Regions from separate parts of the Bacillus sp. PK6-013 genome, predicted to be linked through region 4. Evidence: predicted binding sites of a transcription regulator. Region 4 holds the regulator's gene; each other region holds the start of a gene.

Region 1 (7,431 bases), 530 kb from region 4:
GCCTTGAGGCGGGCGTCCGCCGGAAGGCCGGCCTTTGAACGAGCCGGCCTGTTTTCAATTAATGCTGCATCGTTTTTTTCGAACTTAATTTGACTTTTGCTTCATCTATTTTGAGCTTCCGGAAGGCTGCCACCAGGAAAGGAACGCCGCAAATGGTGACAGCGGACAGGATTGCAAAAGTGAAAAACGGCTTTTCCGCTCCAAAGGCGTCCAGCAGCATTCCCCCCGCCCAAGGGCCGATCACGCTTCCCAGCTGGGTGAAGCCTATAGCCCCGAAGTAAGTGCCTTTCAGCTCAGGCCGGGCAATCCGGTCGACCAGTAAATCCATCATCGAAAAGAGAAGCACTTCCCCGATCGTAAACACGATAATGATCAAGACGATGGACCATAGATCGTGGAAAAACGAGAGGCTGAACAGGCTTCCGCTAATCAGCACATTTCCGGCAATCAGCGATAAAATCGGTGAAAACCGTTTGGCGATATGTACGATCGGGTACTGTACGACAAGCACGGCCAAGGCATTCAGCGTCAGCATCATACCGAACACTTTCGTCCCGTCTTCGATGAACGGGCTGGCCGCCATGTATTGTGCGAGCGTGGATGTGAAGTGGGAATACCCGAATAAACAAAGAATCGAACCGATTAGTGTAATCGTAAATACCCGGTCTTTTTTTGTCACCTCCAGCGCTTCCCGCACTTTTATACGCTTATTCCGCTCAGTTGCCGGTACGGTGTGGTGTTTAAATTGAATGACCAGCACCGCCGCATAAATAAAATAAATGAAAGCCGCAATGAAAAACGGCAGCGTCGTTTTCGAAGATCCGAGGTACAGGCCTAAAAGCGGACCGAAGACGACGCCGAGGTTGATCGCGGTATAGCGGAGATTAAAGACGAAAAGGCGCGTTTCGGGTTTGGATACGTCTGAAAGCAGCGCTCTTGAAGTCGGTTCAAACAAAGCGCGGCATAATCCGTTTAAGGCATTCATGACAAAGAATGTCCAGACATGATCGGCGAGCGTGAAACCGGCGAACACGAATGTCCAGCCGAAAATCGAAACGAGCATGATGGTTTTCCGGCCGAACCTGTCTGATAAGTACCCGCCGTAAAAGCTTGCCGCAATTCCGATCAGAGAGCTCGCTGCAATGACGGCGCCGGCAAAGCCGGAAGAGGCGCCTTTCACTTGTGTCAAATAAATTGCTAAAAAAGGGATGCTCATGGCTGTGCCCATACGTCCGAAAATGGTTCCGACAATAATGGTCCAGCTGAGCGGGTGGATGTTCTGCCATTTTTGTTTCATGAGAAACTCTCCGTTACGTTTTTATTTGTTTATCATACATGAAACAAATGGCGGTGAATAGAGGAATTTCTATATGCTGGGTGATCAAAAGGAGAACAAGCCTTGATTTGTGACATAATCATAGATGACATCTTCGATATGGGCATGCAGCCCCTCATTCGGTTCCTCGATCCGCCTTTCCTGCAAAGCCATCTTCAGGATTTCTTTTTCGCCGGGGCTGAGCGGATCGGTTGCAACATTGCGTCCGTACTGCTTCAGCGCCTGTCCGAGCATTTTTTCAATCAGTTTCTCATCCATTTGTCTTTCTCCTTTAGGAGCGCTTTTTCTTTTATCTTACTAGGAAAAAACGAGGTTCTCAAGGGAGCTTTCAATTTGAGTCATTAAACCGGATGCGGCAGCATTCCGAACTGGAATGATCCGCCATGTCACCTTCTTTCCAAAGAAGGTGTTTTTTGTTGCTTTCAGCCAGGATTTTCTTTGGATAAAATTACGCCTGGAAATCGAACGTATATTCGGAGTATAGTATTCATACACTAATTGTGCGAACATCAGTTCTTTTTGGAGGGAGAGAGATGGATTACGGTCAATATCCGTCGCGTTCGGTTTTGTGCGTTGATATGCGGAGCTTTTATGCAAGCTGTGCCGCAGTCCTGCTCGGACTTGATCCGATGACTTGCCTGCTGGCGGTTGTCGGAAACACGGAGCGGCAGGGGAGCATCGTTCTCGCTGCTTCTCCGGCTCTGAAAAGAGAGTTCGGCGTGCAAACGGGAACAAGGCTTTATCAGCTGCCGGATGATCCGCGCATCAAGCTGGTCAATCCAAAGATGGGGCTGTTTGTCCGTGTTTCTACAGAGCTCACCCGGCTGTTCTGCCGCTATGTGCCGCCTGATGCCATTCATACGTACAGCGTGGATGAAAGCTTTATTCAGGTGGACGGTGTTGAGAGCATGTGGGGAGACGCCCGAACGATTGCGATGAAAATTCAAGATGATATGGAAAGGGAGTTTGGCCTTCCCTGTGCTGTCGGAATCGGACCGAATCTGCTGATGGCAAAGCTGTGCCTTGACCTTGAAGCGAAAAAATCAGCAGACGGAGTGGCCGTTTGGGGCTACGAAGACGTGAAAACGAAGCTGTGGCCGCTGTCTCCGCTGCGCCGCATGTGGGGAATCGGCTCCAGGCTGGAAAAGACGTTAAACCGGATGGGGATTTTTACAGTCGGTCAGCTGGCTCACTATGATCTCAAGCGGCTTGAGAAAACATTCGGGGTGATGGGAAACCAGCTCTATTATCACGCTTGGGGCATCGACCTTTCAGCGATCGGAGCGCCGCTCTTGGAGGGGCAGGTCAGCTATGGAAAAAGCCAGATTTTGCTTCGCGATTATCCGAATCCGGAGGAAGTCAAGCATGTCATTCTTGAAATGTGTGAAGAAGTGGCCAAAAGGGCGCGCGCCCACCGCCAGGCGGGCCGGACCGTCAGTCTTGGCGTCGAATACAGCCGCGATGAGCTTGGCGGCGGGTTTTACCGTTCAAAAACAATGGAAAGCCCTTCAAATGTCACCCTTGATCTCTACCATACATGTCTGGCATTGTTCGAGCGGTTTTATGCCGGCAAAACGGTTCGGAAAATTTCCGTCTCTTTGTCCAATATTCAAGACGACACCAATATGCAGCTTGATCTTTTTCGTCCCGATCAGGAAAAGAAGCGGCAGCTCGGGTACGTGATGGACGGCATCAGAGAACGGCACGGATCAACAGCGCTTTTGCGGGCTGTTTCCTATACAAACGCCGGGACGGCCCGGCTGCGGTCAAAATTGGTCGGAGGCCATCAGGCATAGAAAGGAGAATCATTTATGCTTCGCGACAGAGGCAGTATCAAATGGGTTTCCATGATGCTGCCTGAGCACGTGGAATTGCTCAGGGAATATCATGAAAGCCTTCAAAAACTCAAAAAACCGATCCTGGATGAACAAAAATATGAAGAATTTAATGAAATCATTTGTGAAGCGATGGCAGAAAACAGAATGTTGCAATTTGCCTATTATCGGCAGGGGGAAGTGAAAACGCTGGCCGGCCGGATTCACTATGCCGACGCCCTGAAAAGGGAGCTGCGGATCGTAAGCCGGGCGGATGAAATATGCATTTTAAAGATGGAGGATATCATTGAGATTGAATACGATTGTCGTTTATAATAGAATCAGTATTCGGAGGTGGATAAAATGGTAAATGACATTCATTTGCCGACTGCAGCGTCTCATGCAAAGCCTGTTATCTTGAAAGGCGATACTTTGCATGAGGCGGGGTTATAAACAAATCGCCTAAAAAAAGCAAGGTATCATTTCTGATCATCCGGCTTTGCACCTTATTTTTAAATATAGATCCATAAATAAGGAGCTGGCAGAAATGAAGACACCTTTTATCAGAAATGACCAATATAATTTTATTAAGTTTCAAACGGACAGCCTTGTTCAGGGACATGCGAACATCAATGACGAAAACGTACTTGACGCTTTGAAATGCAATGCGCTCGATCAAGTGTTCAACCTGTTTCCTGATCTCAGCAGCGATCAAAAGTCTTTGCTGCAGAAGATGGCAGAAGTGGAAGACAGCGGTGAAGCGATGCGCTTTTTAGCCGAATTAAAGCCTCATGTCATTCCATTTCAGCGTATAACAGTAAAAACCGCTAAAAAGCTATTTTCTAAAGTGAAGAAGTTAAAGACGCCCGATTTTGAACAGATGGATTTCAGCGGATATTCCTACCTGGGATGGAATGATGCAGGATCAGGCAGAAAGTACATGATTGTGGATGCCGGCGGAAAGCTGACCGGAATACACGGCACCATCAAATCCAGCAATAAAAAAGGAATCTGCGCGATATGCAACAGGACCGAAGAGATCGGACTGTTCATGGCCCGGGTGAAAAGCGGGAAAGAAACCTATACAGACAGAGGCAATTATATTTGCTGTGACAGTGAAACATGCAATCAAAATGTGATGACGCTGGATCATCTGAACCATTTCGTCGCACAATTAACGAAAGAATAAACGAGAACCCCCCGGCTAAGCTTTAGCCGGGGGGGTTTTATGATTTGGCTTTTAGCCTGCCTCTTTCGCAGCACTTCGCTCTCCGAAGAGACGGGTGGTCAGCCCGGGAACAGCCATACATAAGAATACGGAACGTCCAAGGCTGAATAAAAGAAAAGCGAGCCACAGCCCATGGTTTCCGAAAGCGGGCACAGCGGTAAAAAAGGCGGCCAGGAAGACGAGAACAGCCAAGAACATTGAATTTCTGACCGGGCCTATTTCAGTCGCTCCTGTAAAAATCCCGTAAAAAACGAGTCCGAAACTTGCGGCCAAAGGAAAGAGAGCGATCCAAATATCGTAGGTTTTCGCTGCTTCCAAAACGCTTTCAAGCGGTGTAAACAAGGGAAGGATTACACCTTTCAAAAGAAAGTAGCCGACTGAAAGCAGCGCGGCCGAGATCAGCGACCACTGGATCGAAAGGGAAAGCGTACGGGAATAAAGTTCCCGATCCATTCTTCCAACGGCTTTCCCGGCAAAAATGCTCGATGCATTGGCAAATCCGTCAAACACATAAGCCATCATATAATGAATTTGAATTAAGATCGCATTTGCGGCCAAAACTTCAGCGCCGAAGCCGGCTCCTTTAGCCGTAAACAAATTAAAAACCGTTAAAAGGCACAATGTCCGAATCAATAGATCGCGGTTGACAACCATCATTTTTTTAAACGGTTTCGGGTCGAACAAAACCTTGACGGACGGCAGCTTAAACCGCATGGCGGCATTCGTTTTCACAAGCCAGCAGCCGATCAGGCAGCCCGTCACTTCCGCAATCAAAGTGGCTAGAGCGATGCCGTATACTTCCATGTGAAAGACGTAGACAAAAACGATGTCAAGCACGATATTCAAGACGTTCATCGAAATCTGCAAAAGCAATGTCACTTTGATAAGGGACATTCCCATCAGCCAGCCGAGAATGCAATAGCTGATTAAAGCAAATGGAGCGCCCCAAATCCTCAGCGAAAAATACTGCGAGGCGAATTCAGCGGTATGGCGGTCAGGCTGTATCAGCGTCAGCGCTGCGTATTCAAGCGGTTTTTGCAAGAGAATGAACATCAGTCCGGCAAAAACCGCGATGCAAACAGGCCGGGCAAGAGCCAAAACGCTCTCTGATCTGTTTTGGGAGCCGAGCGACTGAGCAGCGAACCCCGATGTGCTCACCCGCAAAAAGCCGAGGAGCCAATACATCGTATTAAAAATCATCGTTCCGACTGCAACACCGCCGATGTAAGCAGGGGAGGAAAGCTGCCCGGCTACCGCCGTATCGACCGCCCCCAGCAAAGGAGTGGTGATCGTTGAAATGATCAGCGGAACGGCGAGTGCTAGATAATGTCTGTGATTCATCTCTTATGACCCCCCTTAGGATTCAAACACCTGAAGCAGCTTTTTGGCATATGGGTGCCTTTCGGCAGAAAAAAGCTCTTCTTTTTTAAATTGATCGGCAATCTGCCCGTCTTTCATGACCATGATGCGATGGCTCATAAAGTGGACAGCGGCCAGATCATGGGAAATAAACAAATAGGAAAGCCCCATATCATCCTGCAAATCTTTGAGGAGGTCGAGGATCTTCGCCTGACTGGTGACATCCAGGCTTGCCGTAGGCTCATCAAAGATGATTAAAGACGGGTGAGTGCTGATGGCTCTGGCGATTAAGGCCCTTTGGAGCTGCCCGCCGCTTAATTCATGCGGATAGCGGTCAAGGAGGCTCGAGGGAAGGCCGACCATTGAGAACAGACGCTCAGCCGTCAGACGGCGGCTGCCTTGGAAGTCCTTTAAAAATGGCGGTATGTCTTGTTTGGAAACATCAAGCGGCTCCATAACTGAATCGATAATATTGAGCTTTGGATTCAATGATGCGGCCGGATTTTGAAAAACAGCCTGCAGCTTTCGGCGCAGTCTTCGGGTCTCTTTTTTGTTTATGCCGGGAAGCGGATGTTGATGAAGCCGAATCTCTCCGTGATCGATTTTTTCGAGCAGGAGAAGGCAGCGCGCGAGGGTGCTTTTCCCGCTGCCGCTCTCGCCGGCGAGCCCGAGGCATTCGCCTTTTCGAATGGAGAACGATACATTGTCAACCGCTTTGTGGCCGCAAGCGTAATGTTTTGTCAGATTGCTGACAAAAAGAACGGTTTCTGCTGAATGGGTCATCACGCACCTCCTGTTCCCGCCAGCGCCGCTTCCTTTGTTTCAGGCGCGGCTGTCAGCCTCGGCGGAGGATTTTTCAGCGGCGGGACGGCTGCGAATAAACGTCTTGTACATTCATGTGCCGGTTGTCTGATTAAATCAGCGGTTAAACCGCTTTCGACGATTTCTCCGTTTTGCATGACAGCGGTTTGATCGGCGTACCTTTTGACAAGCCGGAGGTCATGAGTGATAAAAAGGATGGCGCAGTTTGTTTTGGCGCGCATCACGGTGAGCTGTTGCAAGACGTCCGCTGCCGTGATGCTGTCTAAAGCCGTTGTCGGTTCGTCTGCGATGAGAAGCTTCGGGCGGAGCATCATCGCTTGAGCGATCGCGGCCCTTTGCAGCTGCCCGCCGCTCAATTGAAACGGGTAGCTTTCATATACTCTGTTTTCCGGCAGAGAAACCTCCCGAAAAGCGTGGAGAATCGCTTCTCTTCGCTTGTTTTTAGACCAATCGGTATGCGTTTTGACCATTTCGTCAATTTGTTTGCCGATCCGTATAAAAGGGGTGAATGCTCCGTGACAGTCCTGAAAAATACAGGCGATATCCTTTCCGCGCATGCGTCGGAGCGCTTTGCGGCCGGCTTGAAGCATCTGGCAGCCCTCAAATATCACATCTCCGCCGGACACCGTTAGTCCGTCCGGAAGCAGCCCGGCTATGGCCGAAGCGGTCAGGCTTTTTCCGCTGCCGCTTTCCCCGAGCAGCGCGAACCATTCCCCTTCATGGATCGAGAAGGAGGCATTTTTGACAATGGTGTGCTGTCGGGAGCTGATTGATAAGCCCTCAATGGATAACATCGGCATGCTAAGAAACTCCTTTCTTGTGTTTAACGTCCAACCTGTCCCTTAAACGATCACCGTACAGGTTGGACAACA
Region 2 (7,431 bases), 120 kb from region 4:
CCCGGACTTCTGGGAGATATATCCTCTTTATTGGGGATGCTTTCAATTAATATTGTGACCATTAACGGCGTCGATACTCAAAGAAGAGGCCTCTTGTTAAAATGCCGTCATATAGATCAGATTAAGCGACTGGAATCGATTCTGAACACGATGGATACGATTAAAGTGACGAAGCTCCGCGAGCCGAAGCTTCGCGACCGTCTCGCTGTAAGGCACGGCCGCTATATCCAGCGGGATGCAGACGATAAAAAAACGTTCCGGTTTGAACGCGACGAGCTTGGCTTGCTTGTCGATTTTATGGCTGAGCTGTTTAAAAAAGACGGGCACAAGCTGATCGGGATCAGGGGAATGCCCCGCGTCGGCAAGACGGAATCAATTGTCGCTTCAAGTGTCTGTGCAAGCAAAAGGTGGCTTTTTGTTTCTTCGACACTGCTGAAGCAAACGATCAGAAGCCAGCTGATTGCCGATGAGTACAGTCCGGAGAATGTTTTCATTTTGGACGGCATTGTGTCGACGAGAAGAGGATCTGAACGCCATTTGCAGCTCGTCAGTGAGATCATGCGGCTGCCGGCGACCAAAGTTGTCGAGCATCCGGACATTTTCGTGCAAAATACGGAATATACGATGGACGATTTTGATTACATCATCGAATTGCGTAACAGCCCCGATGAGGTGATTACATATGAACATGCTGAAGAACCGCAGATGTTTGACCATTCAGGTTTTTCCGGCTTTGATTTTTAAAATGGAAGGTGTTTGTTGTGACTGAACTAGGAAATCGGCTGAAAGAAGCCAGAGAGGAAAAAGGGATGTCATTGGACGATCTTCAGGCGGCCACAAAGATCCAAAAAAGGTATTTAACGGCCCTTGAAGAAGGAAACTATGATATCATTCCGGGAAAATTTTATGTGCGGGCTTTTATCAAGCAGTACGCCGAAGCTGTCGGCCTCGACTCGGAGCTCTTGTTTGAAGAGTTTAAAAAAGATATCCCTAATTCTTACAATGATGAGGTTTCTGAGAAGCTTTCTTCAATCAAGCCGCAGAGAGAGCTGCCCAAGTCTGCCTCAAAAGCGCTTGAACTTTTGCCTACCCTGCTTGTGGCAGCCGGCGTTATCGTTGTGATCGCGATCATTTACGTCATCGTTCAGGCTGTAAACGGCGGAGGCAACCAGCAGGCTGAAGAGCCTAAGACAGAGGAATCGCAAAGCAAGTATGACGTCTCAAAAGATTCCCCGCTGACAAAGGGAAATCAACAGAACACGGATGCGCAGAAAGACAGCGCTGAAGGCGACAAAGAAAAAAAGGATCAGCAGTTTGATGAGAACGACAAGCTGACCATGAAAGCGACCGCAAGCGAAGGCTCTTCCACAACTTATGAAGTATCAGGATCCGACAAGCTGGAGCTTGAAGTAAAGGCAAACGCAAACTCATGGGTCAGGGTGCGCGACGAGAAAGGAAGCTCCCTTAAAGAAGGAATGATGAAAAAAGGAGAAACCTTTCAAAAGAATATTACCGATCAATCGCAAATTGATTTGCGGATCGGATATGCGCCGGGCGTTGAAATTAAAATCAACGGAGAAGTTCTTTCTTACAAGCTCGATCCTAAGACTGTGATGACACAAAACATAACGATTCAAAATAAAAAGGAGGAAAAGTCATCTTAATTGCACAGATGACTTTTTCTTGCGTTCATCATCATTAGGAAAACATACATATCTGGAGGAACCTTTATGTTTAATCTACCGAATAAAATCACGCTTTCTAGAATCGCATTAATTCCTGTTTTTATGGTCATCATGCTTGTGCCGTTTCAGTGGGGGGCTGTCTCTTTCGGCAGCGAGTCGATTCCGGTCACCCATTTGATCGGCGCACTGTTGTTTATTTTTGCTTCTGTCACCGATTGGGTTGACGGCTATTACGCGAGAAAGCTGAACCTTGTAACAAACTTTGGAAAATTTCTTGACCCGCTTGCAGACAAGCTGCTCGTGTCTTCCGCTTTAATTATTCTGGTGCATTACCATCTTGCTCCGGCCTGGATGGCCATTGTCATTATCAGCCGGGAATTTGCCGTAACGGGACTGCGGCTCGTCCTTGCGGGAACAGGGGAAGTCGTCGCGGCCAACATGCTTGGAAAAGTGAAAACATGGGCTCAGATCATCGCCATCTCTGCTCTTTTGCTTCACAATCTTCCATTTGAGCTTGTATCCTTCCCGTTCGGATCGCTTGCTTTATGGGTGGCTGTCTTTTTCACAGTCGTATCAGGATGGGATTATTTCGCTAAAAACTGGGATGCTTTAAAAACATCGAACTAAACGTGGGGAAGTGGAAACAATGAAGTTGGAAAGAAAAGCGGAAATTATCGCTGTCGGTTCTGAGCTTCTGCTCGGACAAATCGCTAATACAAATGCTCAGTTTATCAGCAGGCATTTGGCCGAAATCGGCATTAACGTCTTTTATCACACGGCGGTGGGAGATAACCCTGAACGCCTTAAACAAGTCATTCAGACAGCTCAGAAAAGGTCTGACTTCATCATTTTTTCGGGAGGCCTCGGACCGACGAAAGACGATTTGACAAAAGAAACGATCGCTGAAGTTGTCGGGCGCCCTCTTAAGCTCGACGATGAAGCCTTCGAATCGATTCAGGATTACTTCAGAAAAACGAACCGGGAGATGTCGCCGAACAACCGCAAACAGGCGTTGATCCTCGAAGGATCCGATGTTCTGCCGAACCGCTTCGGGATGGCTCCGGGAATGCTGCTTGAGCATGAATCGCGCTTTTATATGCTCTTGCCGGGACCTCCGAAAGAGCTGGAGCCGATGTTTGAAAACGAAGCGAAGCCGCTGATTTTGGAAAAGCTCGGCTCGAAGGAAAAGATCGTGTCAAGGGTGCTGCGGTTCTTCGGCATCGGAGAATCCCAGCTTGAAACCGATTTGGAAGATCTCATCGATGCGCAGACTAATCCGACAATCGCCCCGCTTGCGGCCGACGGGGAAGTCACGCTCAGGCTCACGGCAAAGCATGCGGATCCGAAGGAGACAAACCGCTTGTTAAAAGAAACGGAAGACCTCATCCTGGAGCGGGTCGGAGAGTTCTTTTACGGGTATGATGATACATCTCTTGCAGAAGAGCTTGCGAAAGCATGCAGGAGCAAGGGAATGACCTTGGCCGCTGCGGAAAGCTTTACAGGCGGGCTTTTTTCCACCTGGCTGACGGAAATGAGCGGCGCTTCCGAATATTTCAAAGGCGGTGCCGTCTGCTACACAAACGAATTGAAAGTTTCAGCGGCCGGCGTTGCTGAAGACACGCTGCAGCGCTACGGTGCGGTCAGCGCGCAATGCGCAAAAGAGCTCGCCGCAGGCATCAGAGTCAAAACAGGAAGCGATATCGGCATCAGCTTTACTGGAGTAGCCGGGCCGAATACGCAAGAAGGCCATCCGGCAGGAAAGGTGTTTATCGGCATCTCCGTGAAGGACCAGGCTGAAGAAGCGTTCGAATTTCAGTTCGCCGGATCCAGGTCTGCGGTGCGAAAGCGTTCTGCCAAATACGGCTGCCATCTGTTGCTGAAAATGATGGAAAAATAAGCGGAAACCGGATTTTCGGTATATCTTTCTTATGAAAAAAGTCATTCCATTTTAGGAGATCGATTTTTTCCTCTTAAAAAAATCGAATATGCGTTCGCTTTTTTCTTGGCAAATCCGCGCAAACAAGGTATAGTAGATATAGCGGAAGTGATAAAGGAGGAAAATAGAATGAGTGATCGTCAGGCAGCCTTAGATATGGCGCTTAAACAAATAGAAAAGCAGTTTGGTAAAGGTTCGATTATGAAACTCGGCGAACAAACTGAAACGAGAATTTCAACAGTTCCGAGCGGTTCTTTAGCGCTCGACACGGCTCTTGGAGTGGGCGGATACCCGCGCGGCCGGATTATTGAAGTATACGGGCCTGAAAGCTCCGGTAAAACGACGGTGGCGCTTCATGCGATTGCCGAAGTTCAGCAGCAGGGCGGACAGGCGGCGTTTATCGACGCCGAGCACGCGCTCGACCCCGTCTATGCACAAAAGCTGGGCGTCAACATTGATGAGCTTTTGCTGTCACAGCCTGATACGGGCGAGCAGGCGCTTGAAATCGCCGAAGCTCTTGTCAGAAGCGGAGCGGTGGATATCGTTGTCATCGACTCTGTGGCAGCGCTTGTGCCGAAAGCTGAAATCGAAGGAGATATGGGGGATTCCCACGTCGGTTTGCAGGCCAGACTGATGTCTCAAGCGCTTCGTAAGCTTTCCGGAGCGATCAATAAATCGAAGACCATCGCGATCTTTATTAACCAGATTCGTGAAAAAGTCGGCGTCATGTTTGGAAATCCTGAGACGACGCCAGGCGGAAGAGCGCTGAAATTCTACTCTTCTGTCCGCCTTGAAGTGCGCCGCGCAGAGCAGCTGAAACAAGGCAACGATGTCATGGGGAACAAGACGAAAATCAAAGTCGTGAAAAACAAAGTGGCCCCTCCATTCCGGACTGCCGAAGTGGACATTATGTACGGGGAAGGGATTTCAAAAGAAGGAGAAATCATTGATCTCGGAACAGAGCTTGACATCGTTCAGAAGAGCGGTGCATGGTACTCTTATCAGGAGGAACGTCTTGGACAAGGCCGTGAAAATGCCAAACAGTTCCTGAAAGAAAACAAGGACATCCTTTTGATGATTCAAGAGCAGATCCGGGAGCACTACGGTTTGGACACTGGAGGCGTTGTTCCTGCTCAGGAAGACGAGGCCCAAGCTCAAGAAGAACTCGAATTTTAATCATGAAACATGTGAAAGGCTGCCGGCCCGATCGGCAGCCTTTTCCTTTCATCTGCGCATTCAGACGCAGCTCCTTTGTCCATCACCTTCATCCGCGCCGTTTGAAAAGGCGCTTAATCCGGAAACGTTAAGACCGTAAGCTTGACAAGTATTTCCCACACAATTACAATGAAATTGTATCACTTGTTTTTCTTAACATGATTGATAAACATTTAAACTTGACAAGGGCTGTGAAGCCGCTTCACTCCCTGTGAAGGTTCTGTATGTTGAGAAGAAGTACAATGTACATGCCGACACTTACTTTTAGCAAGACAAGTTCATAGCAAGAGGAGGTGAAAGTTATGAATCCTTTAGCAATTCTCATCTCCATTTTGCTGAGCCTATTCTGTTTAGTTGTTGGCTACTATGTTCGTAAAATCATTGCCGAAGCAAAAATTTCAGGTGCGCGAAATGCAGCCGAACAAATTCTTGGAGACGCAAAGCGGGATGCTGAAGCGTTGAAAAAAGAAGCCCTTCTTGAAGCAAAGGACGAGATTCATACGCTTCGGATAGAAGCTGAACAAGAAGTTCGTGAAAGACGAAATGAGCTTCAAAAACAAGAAAACCGTTTACTTCAAAAGGAAGAGAACCTTGACCGAAAAGATGAATCATTAGATAAACGGGAAGCGATGTTGGAGAAGAAAGATCATTCTCTGAATGAACGACAACAACATATTGAAGAGATGGAAAGCAAAGTGGATGAAATGATTCGTATGCAGCAGTCAGAGTTGGAGCGTATTTCAAGTCTGACGCGAGATGAAGCGAAGCAAATCATTCTGGAACGGGTTGAAAACGAGCTTTCCCATGACATCGCGATCATGACGAAAGAAAGTGAAAATCGAGCGAAAGAAGAGGCTGATAAAAAAGCGAAAAATATTCTTTCATTGGCTTTACAGCGCTGTGCGGCAGATCATGTGGCCGAGACGACGGTTTCAGTTGTCAACCTTCCAAATGATGAGATGAAAGGCCGCATTATCGGACGTGAAGGACGTAATATCCGTACATTGGAAACATTGACGGGGATCGATCTGATCATCGACGATACGCCGGAAGCCGTTATCCTTTCAGGATTTGATCCGATCAGGCGTGAAACAGCCAGGATCGCTCTTGATAAACTCGTTCAGGATGGCCGCATTCATCCTGCCAGAATCGAAGAAATGGTTGAGAAATCCCGCCGTGAAGTGGATGATTACATCCGCGAAATGGGTGAACAGACGACGTTTGAAGTTGGAGTTCACGGTCTTCATCCCGATTTAATCAAAATCCTCGGCCGCTTGAAGTTCAGAACGAGCTACGGACAGAATGTACTGAAACATTCAATGGAAGTGGCGTTTCTGACAGGCCTGATGGCTTCAGAGCTCGGGGAAGACGTGACGCTCGCAAAAAGGGCAGGACTTCTTCATGATATCGGGAAAGCGATTGACCATGAGGTGGAAGGAAGCCACGTTGAAATCGGTGTGGAACTGGCCACTAAGTATAAAGAGCATCCAGTTGTCATCAACAGTATCGCATCTCACCACGGAGATCAGGAGCCGACTTCCATCATCGCCGTGCTCGTGGCCGCAGCCGATGCGCTGTCCGCCGCAAGACCAGGCGCAAGAAGCGAAACGCTCGAAAACTATATTCGCAGGCTTGAAAAGCTGGAAGAAATCTCTGAATCGTACGAAGGTGTTGAAAAATCATTCGCGATACAAGCGGGACGAGAGGTGCGGATCATGGTCAAACCTGACTCAATCAACGATCTTGAAGCCCATCGTTTGGCGCGTGATATTCGAAAACGAATCGAGGACGAGCTTGACTACCCTGGACACATCAAGGTAACCGTGATCAGGGAAACGAGAGCCGTTGAATACGCAAAATAAAGTGGTGCGAATGCGCCACTTTATTTTTTTGTTTCCTTGTGTAACACTATGATTAAAACCTATTTTAAAAAAGAAAGGGTCAAATTATGAGAATTTTATTTATTGGAGATGTTGTCGGTTCGCCCGGCAGAGACATGATCAAAACCTATTTGCCGAAGCTGAAGCTGAAATATAAACCGAACGCCGTCATCGTCAACGGAGAAAACGCCGCACACGGAAAAGGCATTACCGAAAAAATATACCACCAGCTCATTCAAGCGGGAGCCGACGTTCTCACAATGGGAAACCACACATGGGATAAAAGGGAAATATTTGATTTTATTGATGATGCGCCGCAGATCGTCAGACCCGCCAATTTTCCCGAAGGCACGCCTGGAAAAGGCATCACATACATAAAAACAAACGGTTCGAAGGAACTGGCTGTGATCAATTTGCAAGGCCGCACATTTCTGCCTGCGATCGATTGCCCTTTTCGAAAAGCTGATGAATTAATAGAAGAAGCGTCAAAAAGAACAACGTTCATCTTTATCGATTTTCATGCCGAAGCGACAAGCGAAAAGCAGGCGATCGGCTGGTATACGGACGGCCGCGTGTCAGCAGTTGTCGGAACGCATACGCATGTTCAGACAGCTGACAACCGCATTCTTCCGAAAGGCACGGCATATATAACAGACGTAGGGATGACAGGGCCTTACGACGGGATTCTCGGCGTCGACCGCGAGACGATTATCAA
Region 3 (7,431 bases), 590 kb from region 4:
CAGCTGTGCCCGTTTCACATTGGTTTGAACAGTAGACTTTTTGATGCCGAGCATGGCGGCAATCCGCTCATAGGAAAACTGTTCGACCTTATGTAAAATGAAGATTTCTTTTTCGCGTGCCGTAAGGGCAGACAGCGCGGTTTCAATCCGGGCTTTATCGTACGCTGACACTTCTTGAGCCGGTTCAAATGCAATCTGTTCTGAGAACGTGTCGATGATCAGCGGATCTTTCAGTAGCATCCGTTTATAAGCGTCTCGCCTGTCAATCGCCCTTCTGATTCCCGGCTCCCTTCCGTTTTCAAGCCAGTCGATCACATATTCCAAATCGGTCATCATGTTTCTGATCAGTTTTTTATCTTTCAGCTGTTCAGCAGTCAGCCCTTGTTCATCCTGATAGGCCCGATACAGTTTTTTCGTGTTTTTCAGCGCTCTTTTATATTCGAAAAGCAAATCTTCCATTTTGTGTACCTCCGTTTTTTTGAAATAAAAAAGGACACCAATCAGCCGCACAGTAAGATGTGCATCTGATCAGCGTCCGCAGGCTTTCCGTCTTGGACAAATATGCAAGTTGTAGAACTATAGCTTATAGCCGATTTCAAATTCGACCCTTGCGAGGTCTCCCTTTCTCGTTTCAATGACGGTTTTACCGTGTTCAGGCGCCTCGGCCTGCCAAGCTGTGCCGTTCATTCCATCAAGAACGATCACTGTCACCTTTCCTTTTTTAAGGCGGCTTGCAACCGTCGTATCGTGGATATCTTGTATCTTTGCCGGATGGTTCATCTATTTTCCTCCTCTTCAAATTCCGCGTTTGTGACGACTTTTTCTAAAATATTTATCAATTGATTCTCAACTGAATTAGAGCGAGCGGGCCGTTTTCGCTTCAAATAGGCAAGCGTGAGCTTCGCTGCGGTCAAAAGTTCGGGAGCCGCGGCGATTAAGCGGGCATTTTTTTCCTTGGAATATGCGCTGTAGTCGGCGACTTTGGCAATCACCCGCCCGCTGGAATAAGGAAACCGTTTCTTTTCGGCTTTACTGTAAGCTGAATAAATGTACAGGTCGCTATTTGTTCTGACAACGCGCCATGGTGACGGGCTGTACGTCGCACTTTCGTTCTTCACGTTTGTCTTCCTCACTTTCCGTCTTCTTCGTGCCATCGTTTCATTTGTGCGTCTCTTTTTGCTGCTGTCCAGATGATGAGAATCATCGCTTTTAAACATTTAAGCACCTTGTTTCACCCTTGTTTTCATTTTTGCAATCAGCGCTTCCAGATGTTTGATCACATCCGTCAAATCGCCGCTTTCAGCGCGGCAGTTTGGACAAGCGCAGAACATCGTTCCGATCCTTGCGTCCTGGTGGACTGATTTTCTCCCGTTACATAGCGGGCACATCAAACCATCCCCTCCAGTCTATGATTGATGCCGAAAGAGCTCCCGTTCAGGACGACGAGAAAGTCCTGGCACATTTCAACCAGCCTCGTTCCGAGCGCTTCGTCTATGCTGACAATTTCTTCAACGCTTAGCTCGCTGGACAGCATGATCGGCTTATGGTTCAAATACCTGTAATTGACGACAGCATATGTCTGTTCGATCTGCCATTCCGTCGCCCGCGGCCTGCCTCCCACCGGTTTAAACAGGTCATCGAGAAACAGCACCTCGACTCGCTTCATCCGGTTCAGCTTATCCTCAAGCAATGAGAAATCCTGTTTTAAATCGTTGAATCCTTCGACAAAAGGAAAATAAAGGACGGGTACGAAATGCTTCCTCATCAGCTCATTGGCGGCGGCCGTCAGCAAATGCGTCTTCCCTGAACCGGGTCGTCCCAAGAACGCGATGCTGTTTTTGCGGCTTTCCCGGATGTCCCGGTAAGCTTGTACATATTCAACGGCGCATTCATACGCCTCTTTTACAGATTGGTGTTTTCCTTTCGTCTTGAACTGAGCAAAATTTAAGTTTTTAAATTGTTCGGTGATTTCGCTCGATTTCAACAGCTTTTGCGCTTTCCGCCATTCGCGGCAGGCGCATGATACCCATACTTCCATCGTTCCGCGCCGTTCGATAAATCCAAGTTCATCTTTGCATTTCGGACAGTCATACCGTTTTGCGGCGGATTCTTCCGGTTTGTCCCCCTGTGATAGACAGCTCCTGTTTCTCAGTTCGTCCATGATCTCTTCGATTGTTCTTTTGGACATTGTTCTCCCTCCTGACAGTTGTTTTCTCTTCCGCTTCAGCCAGCCGGCCGATTATATATTTTTCACAGTAGCTGAAGACCTTGATCGTTTCATGGCGGCTTCGGCGCCGCGCCTCATACTCTTCAAAGCATTGTTCAAGCCATTTGATTGTTTGCGGAAGAGACACTCCGCGGGCGACAATCCGGGCGATGGCCTGGTAGTCTTTTGACGAGGGATGGACAGGCTTTCCTTCCTGCAAAGACCTAAGGGCGGCAAATCGGTCTGCTATTGTTTTTATGGAAGTCATATTATGTTTTGTGTTGATTTGTGTGATATCTTTATTGGATTGGACAAGGATGTCCGCACGGCCAGTCTCTTCTGTCCGAACAGAACTGCCTGACCGGACATGGCTGGCATAGGCAAATTTCTTTGAATGTCTGACTGACAAAATCATTCCGTAAGGCGCTCTTGTGACTGCAATGTAGCCGTTTCGTTCGAGAAGAGCGAGCCATCTTCTAACCGTTTTTTCGTTGACGCCGAATTGAAGAGCCAATTCTGCGGCTTTCAGCGGTTTGTTGCCGAGCACGATGCCCCATGTCATCCCATCGCGTTCGATTTCCTTAGTTGTTGAACTGATGCACCATAAAAACAGCCAAATGGCATTGCCTATTTTCTCGTAGTGCACAGGTGTTAAAATCCCTGAGTAAACGGAAAAGGGATAGCTTTGATCGAGCGGACGGGACATTCATCTTCCCCCTTCCTTCTGCCTTCTGCGGTTCAGTCTGAGATACCGTTCGTATTGGCCTTTACGATCGAATTGGAATACAGGCTTTCCGTCTTTCGTAAAAGCGATGAATCCCCCGGCTTCGCCGAGCCGCCATTGATCAAAACGGTCTGAGCTGTAGGAAATCACAATTTTACCCATTCTGCCTCCTTGTGGATATCCGGCGGGTCCGCCATGTCTTCGCATTTGCTCTCTGTCGGCTTCCTTTGGATAGCCGTGCGTTCGAATGTGTGTGACCATCGGATGTTCAAGATTCATGACATCGCCTTCTTTCATACAGAGTTCCGTTGATACAATATGTATCCAAACAGACCTGAAAAAGATCGGGAAACAGCAATCGATCAGGCACTGAGTAAAGCGTTTCGAATTTCAGCATCGTTTCTCTGCCGGGATTGCGTGTTCCCCTTTCGATTTTGCGAACATAAACCTCGGAGAGTCCAAGCCTTTCCGACACTTGCTTTTGGGTCCATCCCCTCTTAAAACGCTCTTCGATCAACCGTTTTCGCACATGTTCTCACTCCCTGTTTTTGATACAATACGTATCTGATGATTTGATTATATATGATACACTTCTTATCATCAATGCTTTTTTGATACTTTTTTTATCATATGTTTATTTCGATACATTTTGTATCTATAATAGAGATAAACATGCCGAATTGAGGAAGAGAGGTCATTCTATGTTAGGCGGCAGACTGAAGAGCCTGAGAGGAAAACGGACACAGGAAGAAGTTGCAAAGCAGATCGGTGTATCGCGGGCCCGCTACTCCCATTACGAAAACGGAAGAAGCGAGCCGGACTATGAAACATTAAAAAAACTCGCCGATTACTATAAAGTGACGATTGACTATCTGTTGACAGGAACGGAAAAGAAAAAAACGATTGAAGACGAAATCGCAGATCCGGATCTGCAAATTGCATACCGAGACATGCAGGAATTTTCCCCCGAAAGCAGACAGCAGGCCATCGAGTTCATTCAATACTTAAAAGAAAAAGAGAAAAAACGAAAGCCCGGAGATAAACAAAACGGATAAAAAAGGAATTTCTATTAAACGTTACCTGGTGAGCGCCGATTTAATAGTTAAGACGATAAAAAAGGGAAAGATTTGCTAAAGAGGCTGCTCATCGTATATGATAGATCTGCATGAAAACATGACAGCCCCTTTGACGGGCTTTTCTTTCCCGCTAAAAACAGAACATTTGTTCGAAAGGGTGTCTCGTATTGAAGTTTTACTTATCTCACCTAGAAGAATACGTCAAAAATATGTATCAAAAGTTTGGTTTTTTTGAACCCCACCACATTGATATGAATCGCATAGCCGCTCATTTTAACATTTGGATTCACTATGAAAATGTCAACAGCATGATGATTAAGCATGACGGCATGTACAGCATCATTCTCAACAGCAGCCTTTCAAAGGAAAAGCAGTGGGAGGATTTTGCCCATGAGTTATGCCACGTATTAAAGCACGCGGGAAACCAGCTTTATATGAATCAGATGTTCAGGGAGCTGCAGGAATTCCAGGCCAATCAATTTATGTACCATTTTTGCGTCCCTACTTTTATGCTTTTAAAAATGGATTTTCCCCAGCTGCGATGCCAAGCCGCTAAAATGATCGCCGACCTCTTTAAAGTCACGGAATCGTTCGCTGTCAAACGGATCGAGCTCTTTGAAAAACGGCAAGCCGGGATCCAGTTTCATGAGGCATGGATGGCGAGCCTTTCCCAAGAGAGCGAATCAGCGAATGCTGCTCGCCTTAAAGAAGAAGACGAACTTGCACGCTACCGCCGGGAAACCCGCCGCCCGTACACAACGGCAAACGGCGTCGGCAAAATGGTCGCGGCAGAAAGCCGGCCGGCGTATATGCTGAGAAAATAAAAAACAGCCGGCTCAGCTCCCGGCTGCACTCGGCCCATATGCGATGCGGGCTCCTGCCTTCAAAGCTTTGACATAGCGGGAAAACACCTCATTTTGAGACGTTCGCCTGCCCTTTAATGTGAATTGCTCAAACATCGCCTTCCGCTGGGCAGTGCTGATTTCAAATTGCACGCTTAACCCTGTTTGGCAGCGATTGTTGATGCTTGCAGGGTTTGTACCTGAAAGATATCCCCTTTCAGCCGCCAGCTCCGCAGAAAATCCGTGCTTCTCCAATGTCTCCGCAAACAACAAGGCGCGCCTTCGATCTGTCCCCCCGATGAGCGTATGCCGGCGGAAAGGCTCGTCATATCCGTGGAACGCCAGTATGTATCGATGTCCTGCAGCCATTCGCACGGCAAGCGGGCAGTCAAAATGGGCGCTTGTCACATGAAGACTCTTATTGCCGCGCCTTTTCAATCCTTCCAATAAATAAACCGAAGAACCCGCTGCAAAAGCCCTGACAATTTCACTGATGCCCGGTTCGATCCCGCCCCCGTGGGGAGCCATCACAAGCAGTGCGCTCCCTGCATCCCGCGCAGCCACCGAATAATCGGTTCCTTCTATTTCATTTTCTGCCATCTCTGTAAAGCTGCCGTATTGGTCAGTTAAAGCCTGCTTCATCTCTTGATTTTTTGCACCTGCCTGTCCTGTTTTTATGTAGTGTACCGGGAGTCGCAGCGGTTGTAAATATGTTCCCTCTAGGAAAATAAAAATCTCTTTATGAGATTTAAAAGATTAAAGCAATTGAACCAAAATCGAAAATCACCTAAGGCACGAAAATAATTCTTCTAGTAAACACGTCGGTTTTAGAACAAGCAAATACGAAATATGATTAACAAAGTAAGGTTGCCGGCTGACAGCCTTTTTCATTTGGGATCCTATCCTCTTTGCAGCCCTTATGAAAACGCTCCAAATATGATATATGGCGATTAATTAGGTCTCGAAAAACACCTTAGGAATTTTTCAGAACGCTCTCTCCACTCCCCCCTTCCACACAAACTTTAACCCCAAAATCTCATTAATAACTCACAACCGGATATTTTTCTGATATCATGAATATACACTGCATGATTAGGAATGAATGTTTAATGATTAAAAAAACTCTCGGTACCATGTTCGCAGTGACTATGATCTTTCTGTTGATCCTCACTGTGTTTACGCTCTTATTCGGGTCTTATTATTTCGGCGTTGCCGGCTTTTTCGCGATTTTCGGCGTGACATACGAATCGCCCTGGTCGCTCTTCTGGTATATCCTTTTATCCTTTGGCCTCGGTGCGCTGTTTGAAATCCCGGAAAAGATTTTGAGCTTTATGATCGGTCATAAAGCCGTGACCTTTATGATCGAATGTTTTTTTACGTGGCTTGCCATCCATCTCGCTGATGAATTGATGGACAGCATCACCATCCCGCTGGATGTGGAAATCATCGCCTGTCTGTTTTTATTCGTCATTCAGCTGGCATTTGAAGACAACAAAGAAAGAAACCGGACATACGAGGATTGAGAAACATTCGCGAAGGGAGAATAGAACTGTGACGTTTATCATTTTAATGGCCGGAATGTTTCTTTTTATTCAACTCAAAAAACCGTTCCGCAAGAAAATCTTCGGCTACGTTTTTTTGGCCGTTTATTTAACGGTGCTCGCACTCTATACCATCAATTCCACTTTTGTTCACCTCATATCTGACAGCCTTTTGTCGATCTTGGCAGTGATCGCTGTGGCGCCGCTGCTTGCCGGCTTTCTGAAGCCTTCAGCGGATTCCCGGTGAACCGAATATGGACAAATCGTCCTTTTTCTAAAATAGGCCTTCAAAAAAGGTCTTTTTTTTCGTTAAAATTATATAGACCGATCAGTATAAAATCATAAGGGAATGATAGGATGGCAGAAAAAATGAGCAGCCGCGACAAAATATTGCGGGCGGCTTCACGATTGTTCCGCAAACAAGGCTACCATGCCACAGGTCTGAGCCAAATCACAGCCGAAAGCGGAGCGCCGCGGGGATCGCTTTATTATTATTTTCCCGGCGGCAAAGAAGAACTGGCGCAAGAGGCGATTCAATTAACCGGGGAAAGAATCAAAGCGTATATATTGTCAGCGATCAGCCGAGAAGCTGATCCTGTCAAGGCGTTTCAATCTTATATCCAGATGATGGCTGACGGAATCGAGGAATACATCATGGAAGAAAACGATGATATTCCAATCGTATCCGTCGCCGCAGAAACGTGGTCGTTCAGCGAAAGGCTCCGCCAAACTTGTGAACAGGTTTATCAAGACTGGCAGCTTGTCTATCAGGATAAACTGCTCCAGTCAGGCTACGCGCCGGAAACGGCCGAGACGCTGAGCGTCGCGATACAGGCGATGATTGAGGGTGCGTATGTGCTCTCAGTGACGAAAAAAAACGGTCGGCCCCTCAGTGCAGCCGCCGAACAAATTCCTTTTTTACTAAAACGATCATAAAGGGTGGGAAATGCAAATGGAACATGCTAAAAAAGGCTCCTTCATGATTATCGCCATTTTAATCGTCGGAAATTTTCTCGCTCTGATTAATGAGACGGTTATGAAT
Region 4 (7,431 bases):
CTTGAAAACAAGGCTGTGGGACGCTGCAAGAAAGTCGATTTCCAAATACTCCGTCATTGATACATACGGACAAAAATCATCTGATGCCGCCGCAGAAATCCAAAAAACATTTGCAGATGATATGAAGGGGCTCGGCTTTGTCATTGACGATTTAACACTCGGTGTGCCAAAGCCTGATAAAGCGACCCAGGAAGCGATTGACGCGCGCGTGAAGTCTTCGCAGGAACTGGAAAGAACGCAGACAGAGCTGAAGATCGCCGAAGCGGAAGCGAAAAAGAAAAAGATCGAAGCCCAAGGTATTGCCGAGTATAATGAAATTATTAAAAAATCGATGTCAGATGAAATGATCAAGTATCAATGGATCCAAAAATGGGACGGAAAAATGCCTAAAGCGACAGGATCGAATTCCCTGATCCAGATTCCGACTGATGAGAAAGGAAAATAAAACGAAAAAATCCCTTGCTAAGGGATTTTTTTCGTCTCGGTCGCCCGTATATAATAGTGTTAACAATCGCTTCTGGACAGGGGGGGAGATGATGTTTGCTCCGGATGCCATTCTCCGTACGTGGAGAAGATTCGACGCTTTTCCGATGGAAACGCTGACAAAGGCATGGTTTTATCATCAGGGAGGGGATCAGAAACAGCGGAACGTCTCAATGATGAAGGAACACCACCAAGAGTACGGCATTGCCGGCAATTGCTTTGACCTTTCGATTTGGCTGCTGGACGAGTTTACAAAAGACGGAGTGGAAGCTTTTCCAATCGGCCGTTCGTTCAAAACAGAACGCGCGCATGCCGCAGTCATCGCGCTTGATGAAAGAGGACGGCGCTTTTTATGTGATCTGGGAGATCAATGGCTGCAGCCGATTCTGATCGACTGCGAATGTGAAGATTATACCAGTGAAAAGCTGGACGGTTTTTTCCCGGCAGCACAAATTCAAGTCAAGCCGACAACCGGCGGAGTTAAGGTTCTTTACCATCGGCCGAACGGAAAGGTGTCAACTCAAGACTACTCTACAGACCCTGTTGACATGTCCGTTTTTTGGGAGGCGGCTGAATACTCGCAAGCGGCATTGAAGCCTGCGCCATTACTGGAATGCAGAATTCCGTTTCAACATGAAATCGCGCATTGGGAATTCAGCGGCTGGGACATATATCTTAGCACGAGCAAAGGATTATACAGAGAAGCGAAGCCGGACACAATCGAAGGCTGGACTGAGAAAATCCATGATGTCACTGGATACGATAAAAATGTTATCAAGAAAGCGTTGGAGATTTATCAAACCCGCGCATGATCTTAAACCTTGAAAAAAACTCATTTTATACATATCATGTGGAAAGAGGAGAGGATAAGATGAGCCATTATGACCAGCAATACAATGCTATCATTCAAAAAATTATTGAATCAGGGATCTCCGATGAAGAATATCAGGTCCGGACGAAGTGGGATTCAGACGGAACGCCGGCTCATACGCTGAGCATCATGAGCGAAAAAATGCGGTTTGACAATTCGGAAGTGCCGATTTTGACGACGAAGAAGGTGGCGTGGAAAACGGCCATCAAAGAGCTGCTTTGGATCTGGCAGCTGAAATCCAATGATGTCCAAGTTCTGAACGATATGGGGGTTCATATTTGGGATCAATGGCGGCTTGAAGACGGCACAATCGGAGCAGCCTACGGCTATCAATTAGCGAAGAAAAACAGAACGGTTAACGGGCAGAAAACCGATCAAGTGGATTATTTGCTCCATCAGTTAAAGCATAATCCGTCTTCACGCAGGCATTTGACCATGCTGTGGAATCCCGATGACTTGGACGGCATGGCTTTGACGCCCTGCGTCTATGAGACGCAATGGTATGTGAAAGAAGGAAAGCTCTCTTTGGAAGTAAGAGCGAGAAGCAATGACATGGCGCTTGGCAACCCGTTCAATGTGTTCCAATATAACGTCTTGCAGCGCATGATCGCCCAAGTCCTCGGTTATGAGCTGGGCGAATACATCTTCAATATCGGCGACTGTCACATTTATACCCGTCACATCGATAATTTAAACATTCAGATGAAACGCGAGCAATATGAAGCGCCGAAGCTGTGGATCAACCCGGACATCAAAAACTTTTATGACTTTACAATCGATGATTTTAAATTAATTGACTATAAGCACGGCGACAAGCTGACATTTGAAGTTGCCGTATAAACAGGCGAATTTTCCGCCTGTTTTTTTGTTGTGTGAATGAATCATTTTTAAAAAATACAACGATGAAAAAATTTGCATATCCGGCTGCCGCATGTTTCCTGATGGCAGCCGTGTATACGTTTAGAGCGGACGCAAAAAGCACATGCAGTTTTTCACGGGTATGACCCGAGCATTTAACTTACGTTTATTTACACAATCTAAACGTCTTTTTCACAAAGAGCCCGAAAAGCAAAAACAATTCTCTCTTAATCTGTTAGTGACACCAGCATATACAAGAGGAGGTTGTTTTTGTCATGATCAAAAAATGGGCGATTCATCTGCTGTTTTCCGCATTGGTGCTGCTTGGGCTTTCGGGAGGGGCTGCATATTCTTCTCAGCATGCCGAAGGCGTTGCAAGGTATGATGACGTATTGTATTTTCCGGCATCGCGCTATCCTGAAACCGGTGCTCATATAAGCGATGCGATCAAAGCGGGCCATTCAGATGTCTGCACAATTGAAAGATCTGGAGCGGATAAGCGCCGTCAGGAATCATTAAAAGGGATTCCGACTAAGCCGGGCTTTGACCGTGACGAATGGCCGATGGCCATGTGTGAAGAAGGAGGAAAAGGAGCGTCGGTCAGATATGTCAGCTCATCGGATAACCGCGGAGCCGGCTCCTGGGTCGGGAACAGGCTGAGCGATTACGCTGACGGGACGAGAATTTTGTTTATCGTTCGATAAAAGGGAGACAATGAAAAATGTTTCCTCAAGGAAACATTTTTGTTGACAAGAAAACTCGTTTGGGGGATAATGGTAATGTAAGCATATGATCAATCCCTCTGTTTCAGGCTCGCATCCTTCATTTCCGTATGGATGTGAGCCTGTTTTTTCGTGCGAAAAAAAACCGCCGACCGGCGGTTTTGCTGATGAGTCCGTTTTTTAATGAACCGTGCGGAATACGCCAATGACTTTTCCGAGAATCGTCACATTCTGGAGGATGATCGGTTCCATCGTCGGGTTTTCCGGCTGAAGGCGGATATGGGTTTCTTCCTTGAAAAACCGCTTAACAGTCGCTTCGTCGTCTTCGGTCATCGCAACGACGATATCTCCGTTGTTTGCGGTGTTCTGCTGTTTGACTATCACATAATCCTGATCAAGAATTCCGGCATCGATCATGCTTTCGCCCATGATCTCCAGCATAAAGACATGCTCATCCGGCGGCGCCAGGCGGTCTGGAAGCGGAAAGTATTCCTCAATGTTTTCGACTGCGGTAATCGGCGTACCGGCCGTCACCTTTCCGATGACCGGGACATTGACAACCTGGTTTTTCGGAATGTGAATTTCTTCCTCTGTATCGAGAATTTCGATCGCTCTCGGCTTCGTCGGATCCCTTCTGATCAATCCCTTCGTTTCAAGCCTTGCCAAGTGGCCGTGGACCGTTGAACTTGACGCCAGGCCGACCGCTTCTCCGATCTCCCTGACGGAAGGCGGATAGCCTTTGCGTTTCACTTCTTCTTTAATGAAACGCAAAATATCAAGTTGTCTTTTTGATAGCTTCGTCATTTTTTGCACCTCAAAACGTCGATTTTAGCTAGATTATAGCATGTTTTTCCTTTGAGTACAAACATAGGTTCGAAAAAAACGATTGACAGAAACATTTGTTCGTATGTATACTGAAATCATAAAACCGAACAAACATTCTGGGGTGATGGATATGAAAAGAGAATCATTGATTTTTGTCAGTCTGTTTACTGCTGTGATCAGCTGCTGTATTCTGTTTGTGTCTTTTGCCGGTAAAATCGAAGAAAGAAAGCAATATGTTAAAATAGAAGTGCAGGAAGGCGATACATTGTGGGAGCTGGCCGACCGGATCAAAGGCGGAAAACCCGCTGACAAACAAAAATTCATCGAATGGGTCGCCGATAAAAACAATCTGCCGACATCCGTTATTAAACCGGGCGATGTTTTGGTCCTGCCGGTAGCCAAACAGCACTCCGATCAATATCAGCTTGCAGTTGTAGAATAAATGATTGAGGGGATTTCCATGAATGCGATTATTTACACCAGGGTAAGCACTGCGAAGGAGCAGCAGGAAACCTCATTAAAACGGCAGGCTGAAGAGCTCCAGTCGCTTGCCGCTGAGCACGGGATGAACGTCGTGAACGTCATTTCCGAACAGGCGAGCGGATATGAGATGGACCGCGACGGCGTCTTCGATCTGCTCGAGGAAATCAAAACATCAGACATTGACGCGGTTTTAATACAGGATGATACGCGGCTTGGAAGAGGGAATGCCAAAATTGCCCTTCTTCACTGTTTATATAAAGAAGGCGTTCAAATCTACACGCTGGCTCACCGGGGAAAGCTTGAGCTTTCCGAAGCGGATTCGATGGTTTTGGAGATTGTCGGGATTGTCGAAGAATACCAGCGGAAAATACATAACCTGAAGATTAAGCGGGGAATGAAGAAGGCGGTCGAAAACGGCTACCGCCCGGAGAGGAATCTGAAACACCGCAATGAAGGCGGCGGGAGAGAGCGGATCGAAGCGCCTCTTTCAGAAATCGTCAGGCTCAGGGAGAACAAGCTGACGTTTGCGGAGATTGCAGCCGTGTTGAGAGGGTTCGGATACAGCATTTCAAAAGCAACCGTTCACCGCCGCTACCAGGAGTATAAGGACGGCCTTGCAGACTAATCTGTTGTCAAACGAAAGCGGATTTAGTAGTATGATGGATATATACCGAATCAAAGGAGTATCTTATGATTTCTAATGAAAAAATAGCCAGAATTAACGAGCTTGCCAAAAAAGCAAAGAGCGGATCTTTAACAGACGAAGAAAAAGCAGAACAGCAGAAGCTTCGCCAGGAATATCTTCAAGGCGTCCGCGCGTCTATGAAAAACACGTTGAAAACTGTGACGATTGTTGACCCTGAAGGTAATGATGTGACGCCTGAAAAGCTCAAACAGGAAAAAAGAAACCGCCGATTGCATTAATTTGGGGAATACGCCGATATCGTATTCCCTTTTTGTATATACTACAATTTAAAATGAAGGCAAAGATTCGTCATTTTTCACTGCTTTTGAGCTGAAATGGTTGTGAAAACCGATGGGTAGATTTATGATAAGAAAGTAGAGTCCATACAGGAAGGGGATCATAATGAAAACGATTGAATTAAAATCTGTCGCAACAATACGAACACTCTCCATAGACGCGATTGAAAAAGCTAAATCCGGTCACCCCGGCATGCCGATGGGGACTGCTCCGATGGCTTATGCGCTTTGGACAAAAATGATGAATGTCAGCCCTGAAAATCCGAATTGGTTTAACAGGGACCGTTTTGTGCTGTCCGCCGGACACGGATCAATGCTTCTGTACAGCATGCTTCACTTAAGCGGATATGACGTTTCAATTGAAGACCTCAAGAATTTCCGCCAATGGGGAAGCAAAACGCCTGGACATCCGGAATTCGGACATACTCCGGGCGTAGATGCGACGACAGGCCCGCTTGGCCAAGGAATCGGAATGGCTGTCGGAATGGCGCTTGCTGAACGTCACCTTGCGGAAACTTACAACCGTGACGACTATCGCGTCGTTGATCATTATACATACAGCATTTGCGGTGACGGAGACTTGATGGAGGGAATTTCATCGGAAGCGGCTTCGCTTGCGGGACATTTGAAACTCGGCCGTCTCATCGTGCTTTATGATTCAAATGACATTTCGCTTGACGGTGAATTAAACCGCTCATTCTCTGAAAATGTGAAGCAGCGTTTTGAAGCGATGAATTGGGAAGTGCTTTATGTTGAAGACGGCAATAACATTGCCGAGATTACGGCGGCCGTCGAGAAAGCGAAACAAAATGAAAAGCAGCCGACATTAATTGAAGTGAAAACAACGATCGGTTTCGGCTCTCCAAACCGCGCGGGAACATCCGGCGTTCACGGTGCTCCGCTTGGCTCAGAAGAGGCGAAATTAACGAAGGAAGCGTATGAGTGGACATACGAAGAAGATTTTCATGTCCCTTCTGAAGTGTACGAACACTTTAACGAAACAGTGAAAGAAGCGGGCAAGAAAAAAGAGGCGGAATGGAACGAGCTGTTCTCCGCATACAAGAAAGCCCACCCGGAACTTGCCGAAGAGCTTGAACTTGCGATAAAGGGCGAGCTTCCTGAAGGTTGGGATCAGAAAGTACCTGCGTATGAGAAAGGAAGCAGCCTTGCTTCGCGTGCATCCTCAGGGGAAGTATTAAACGGAATCGCACAACAAGTGCCGTTCTTCTTTGGCGGATCCGCTGACTTGGCCGGCTCCAACAAAACGACAATCAAAAACGGCGGAGATTTTTCAGCGAGAGATTACGCCGGCAGAAATATCTGGTTCGGTGTACGTGAATTTGCGATGGGAGCAGCTTTGAACGGAATGGCTCTCCACGGTGGCCTTCGCGTATTCGGCGGAACGTTCTTCGTTTTCTCCGACTATCTGAGACCTGCGATCCGTCTTGCTGCATTAATGGGGCTTCCTGTCACATATGTGTTTACACATGACAGCATTGCCGTCGGAGAAGACGGACCGACTCATGAGCCGATTGAACAGCTGGCATCACTTCGTGCGCTGCCGAACTTGTCCGTCATCAGACCTGCAGACGGAAATGAAACAGCAGCAGCCTGGAAACTGGCGCTTCAATCAAAAAGTCAGCCGACTGCGCTTGTGTTGACACGTCAAAACTTGCCGACAATCGATCAGTCTCCTGAAGCAGCTTATGAAGGCGTTGAAAAAGGTGGATATGTCGTTTCGAAAAGCCAAAACGAAAAACCGCAAGCGATCTTGCTTGCGAGCGGATCTGAAGTTGGCCTTGCGCTTGACGCACAAAGCGAGCTGAAAAAAGAAGGCATTGACGTATCCGTTGTCAGCGTTCCGTCTTGGGATCGTTTCGACAAGCAGCCGGCCGAATATAAAAACGCTGTTCTTCCAACTGATGTGACAAAGCGTCTCGCAATTGAAATGGGATCACCGCTCGGATGGGAGAGATATACCGGCACTGACGGGGACATTCTCGGAATCGACCATTTCGGTGCTTCAGCTCCCGGCGAAACGATCATGAAAGAATACGGTTTTACGCCTGCGAATGTAGTTGACCGGGTGAAAAAACTGTTAAATCGCTAATCGGGCATATGAAAGAGAATGATCTGCGGATCATTCTCTTTTTTTCATTTCGACAAAATTAGTCGCTTCTTTTATCATCATCAGACAATTATTTCTAA

What was found. The regulator LexA, encoded in region 4, represses DNA repair genes until DNA is damaged. The targets are predictions, from matches to a motif close to CGAACATATGTTCG.
Region 1: a site for LexA is predicted at 1,799-1,812, ahead of M1E03_RS09010 (Y-family DNA polymerase). Genes of this name have one in related genera too.
Region 2: a site for LexA is predicted at 3,666-3,679, ahead of recA (recombinase RecA). Genes of this name have one in related genera too.
Region 3: a site for LexA is predicted at 4,145-4,158, ahead of M1E03_RS14775 (ImmA/IrrE family metallo-endopeptidase). Genes of this name have one in related genera too.

What each region holds. Positions count from the first base shown of each region.
Region 1 is NZ_CP096417.1:1,793,776-1,801,206, forward strand. It holds gene M1E03_RS08995 (VOC family protein) at 1-7, shown strand, start outside; gene M1E03_RS09000 (MDR family MFS transporter) at 59-1,297, opposite strand; gene M1E03_RS09005 (YqzH family protein) at 1,382-1,594, opposite strand; gene M1E03_RS09010 (Y-family DNA polymerase) at 1,870-3,132, shown strand; gene M1E03_RS09015 (YolD-like family protein) at 3,148-3,486, shown strand; gene M1E03_RS09020 (FusB/FusC family EF-G-binding protein) at 3,698-4,339, shown strand; gene M1E03_RS09025 (MATE family efflux transporter) at 4,391-5,719, opposite strand; gene M1E03_RS09030 (ABC transporter ATP-binding protein) at 5,735-6,520, opposite strand; gene M1E03_RS09035 (ATP-binding cassette domain-containing protein) at 6,520-7,359, opposite strand; gene nikC (nickel transporter permease) at 7,361-7,431, opposite strand, start outside.
Region 2 is NZ_CP096417.1:2,445,150-2,452,580, reverse strand. It holds gene M1E03_RS12340 (YmfK family protein) at 1-744, shown strand, start outside; gene M1E03_RS12335 (helix-turn-helix domain-containing protein) at 762-1,664, shown strand; gene pgsA (CDP-diacylglycerol--glycerol-3-phosphate 3-phosphatidyltransferase) at 1,731-2,312, shown strand; gene M1E03_RS12325 (competence/damage-inducible protein A) at 2,332-3,582, shown strand; gene recA (recombinase RecA) at 3,751-4,797, shown strand; gene rny (ribonuclease Y) at 5,139-6,698, shown strand; gene M1E03_RS12310 (TIGR00282 family metallophosphoesterase) at 6,785-7,431, shown strand, end outside.
Region 3 is NZ_CP096417.1:2,917,404-2,924,834, forward strand. It holds gene M1E03_RS14730 (sigma-70 family RNA polymerase sigma factor) at 1-459, opposite strand, end outside; gene M1E03_RS14735 (XtrA/YqaO family protein) at 577-780, opposite strand; gene M1E03_RS14740 (hypothetical protein) at 777-1,118, opposite strand; gene M1E03_RS14745 (hypothetical protein) at 1,218-1,388, opposite strand; gene M1E03_RS14750 (ATP-binding protein) at 1,388-2,188, opposite strand; gene M1E03_RS14755 (helix-turn-helix domain-containing protein) at 2,088-2,912, opposite strand; gene M1E03_RS14760 (hypothetical protein) at 2,913-3,209, opposite strand; gene M1E03_RS14765 (helix-turn-helix transcriptional regulator) at 3,199-3,459, opposite strand; gene xre (HTH-type transcriptional regulator Xre) at 3,632-3,985, shown strand; gene M1E03_RS14775 (ImmA/IrrE family metallo-endopeptidase) at 4,174-4,830, shown strand; gene M1E03_RS14780 (poly-gamma-glutamate hydrolase family protein) at 4,843-5,490, opposite strand; gene M1E03_RS14785 (regulatory YrvL family protein) at 5,958-6,371, shown strand; gene M1E03_RS14790 (hypothetical protein) at 6,400-6,636, shown strand; gene M1E03_RS14795 (TetR/AcrR family transcriptional regulator) at 6,747-7,325, shown strand; gene M1E03_RS14800 (DHA2 family efflux MFS transporter permease subunit) at 7,342-7,431, shown strand, end outside.
Region 4 is NZ_CP096417.1:2,323,135-2,330,565, reverse strand. It holds gene M1E03_RS11650 (prohibitin family protein) at 1-445, shown strand, start outside; gene M1E03_RS11645 (hypothetical protein) at 534-1,295, shown strand; gene M1E03_RS11640 (thymidylate synthase) at 1,355-2,194, shown strand; gene M1E03_RS11635 (NucA/NucB deoxyribonuclease domain-containing protein) at 2,488-2,916, shown strand; gene lexA (transcriptional repressor LexA) at 3,115-3,738, opposite strand; gene yneA (cell division suppressor protein YneA) at 3,890-4,201, shown strand; gene M1E03_RS11620 (YneB family resolvase-like protein) at 4,220-4,867, shown strand; gene M1E03_RS11615 (DUF896 domain-containing protein) at 4,933-5,166, shown strand; gene tkt (transketolase) at 5,330-7,333, shown strand.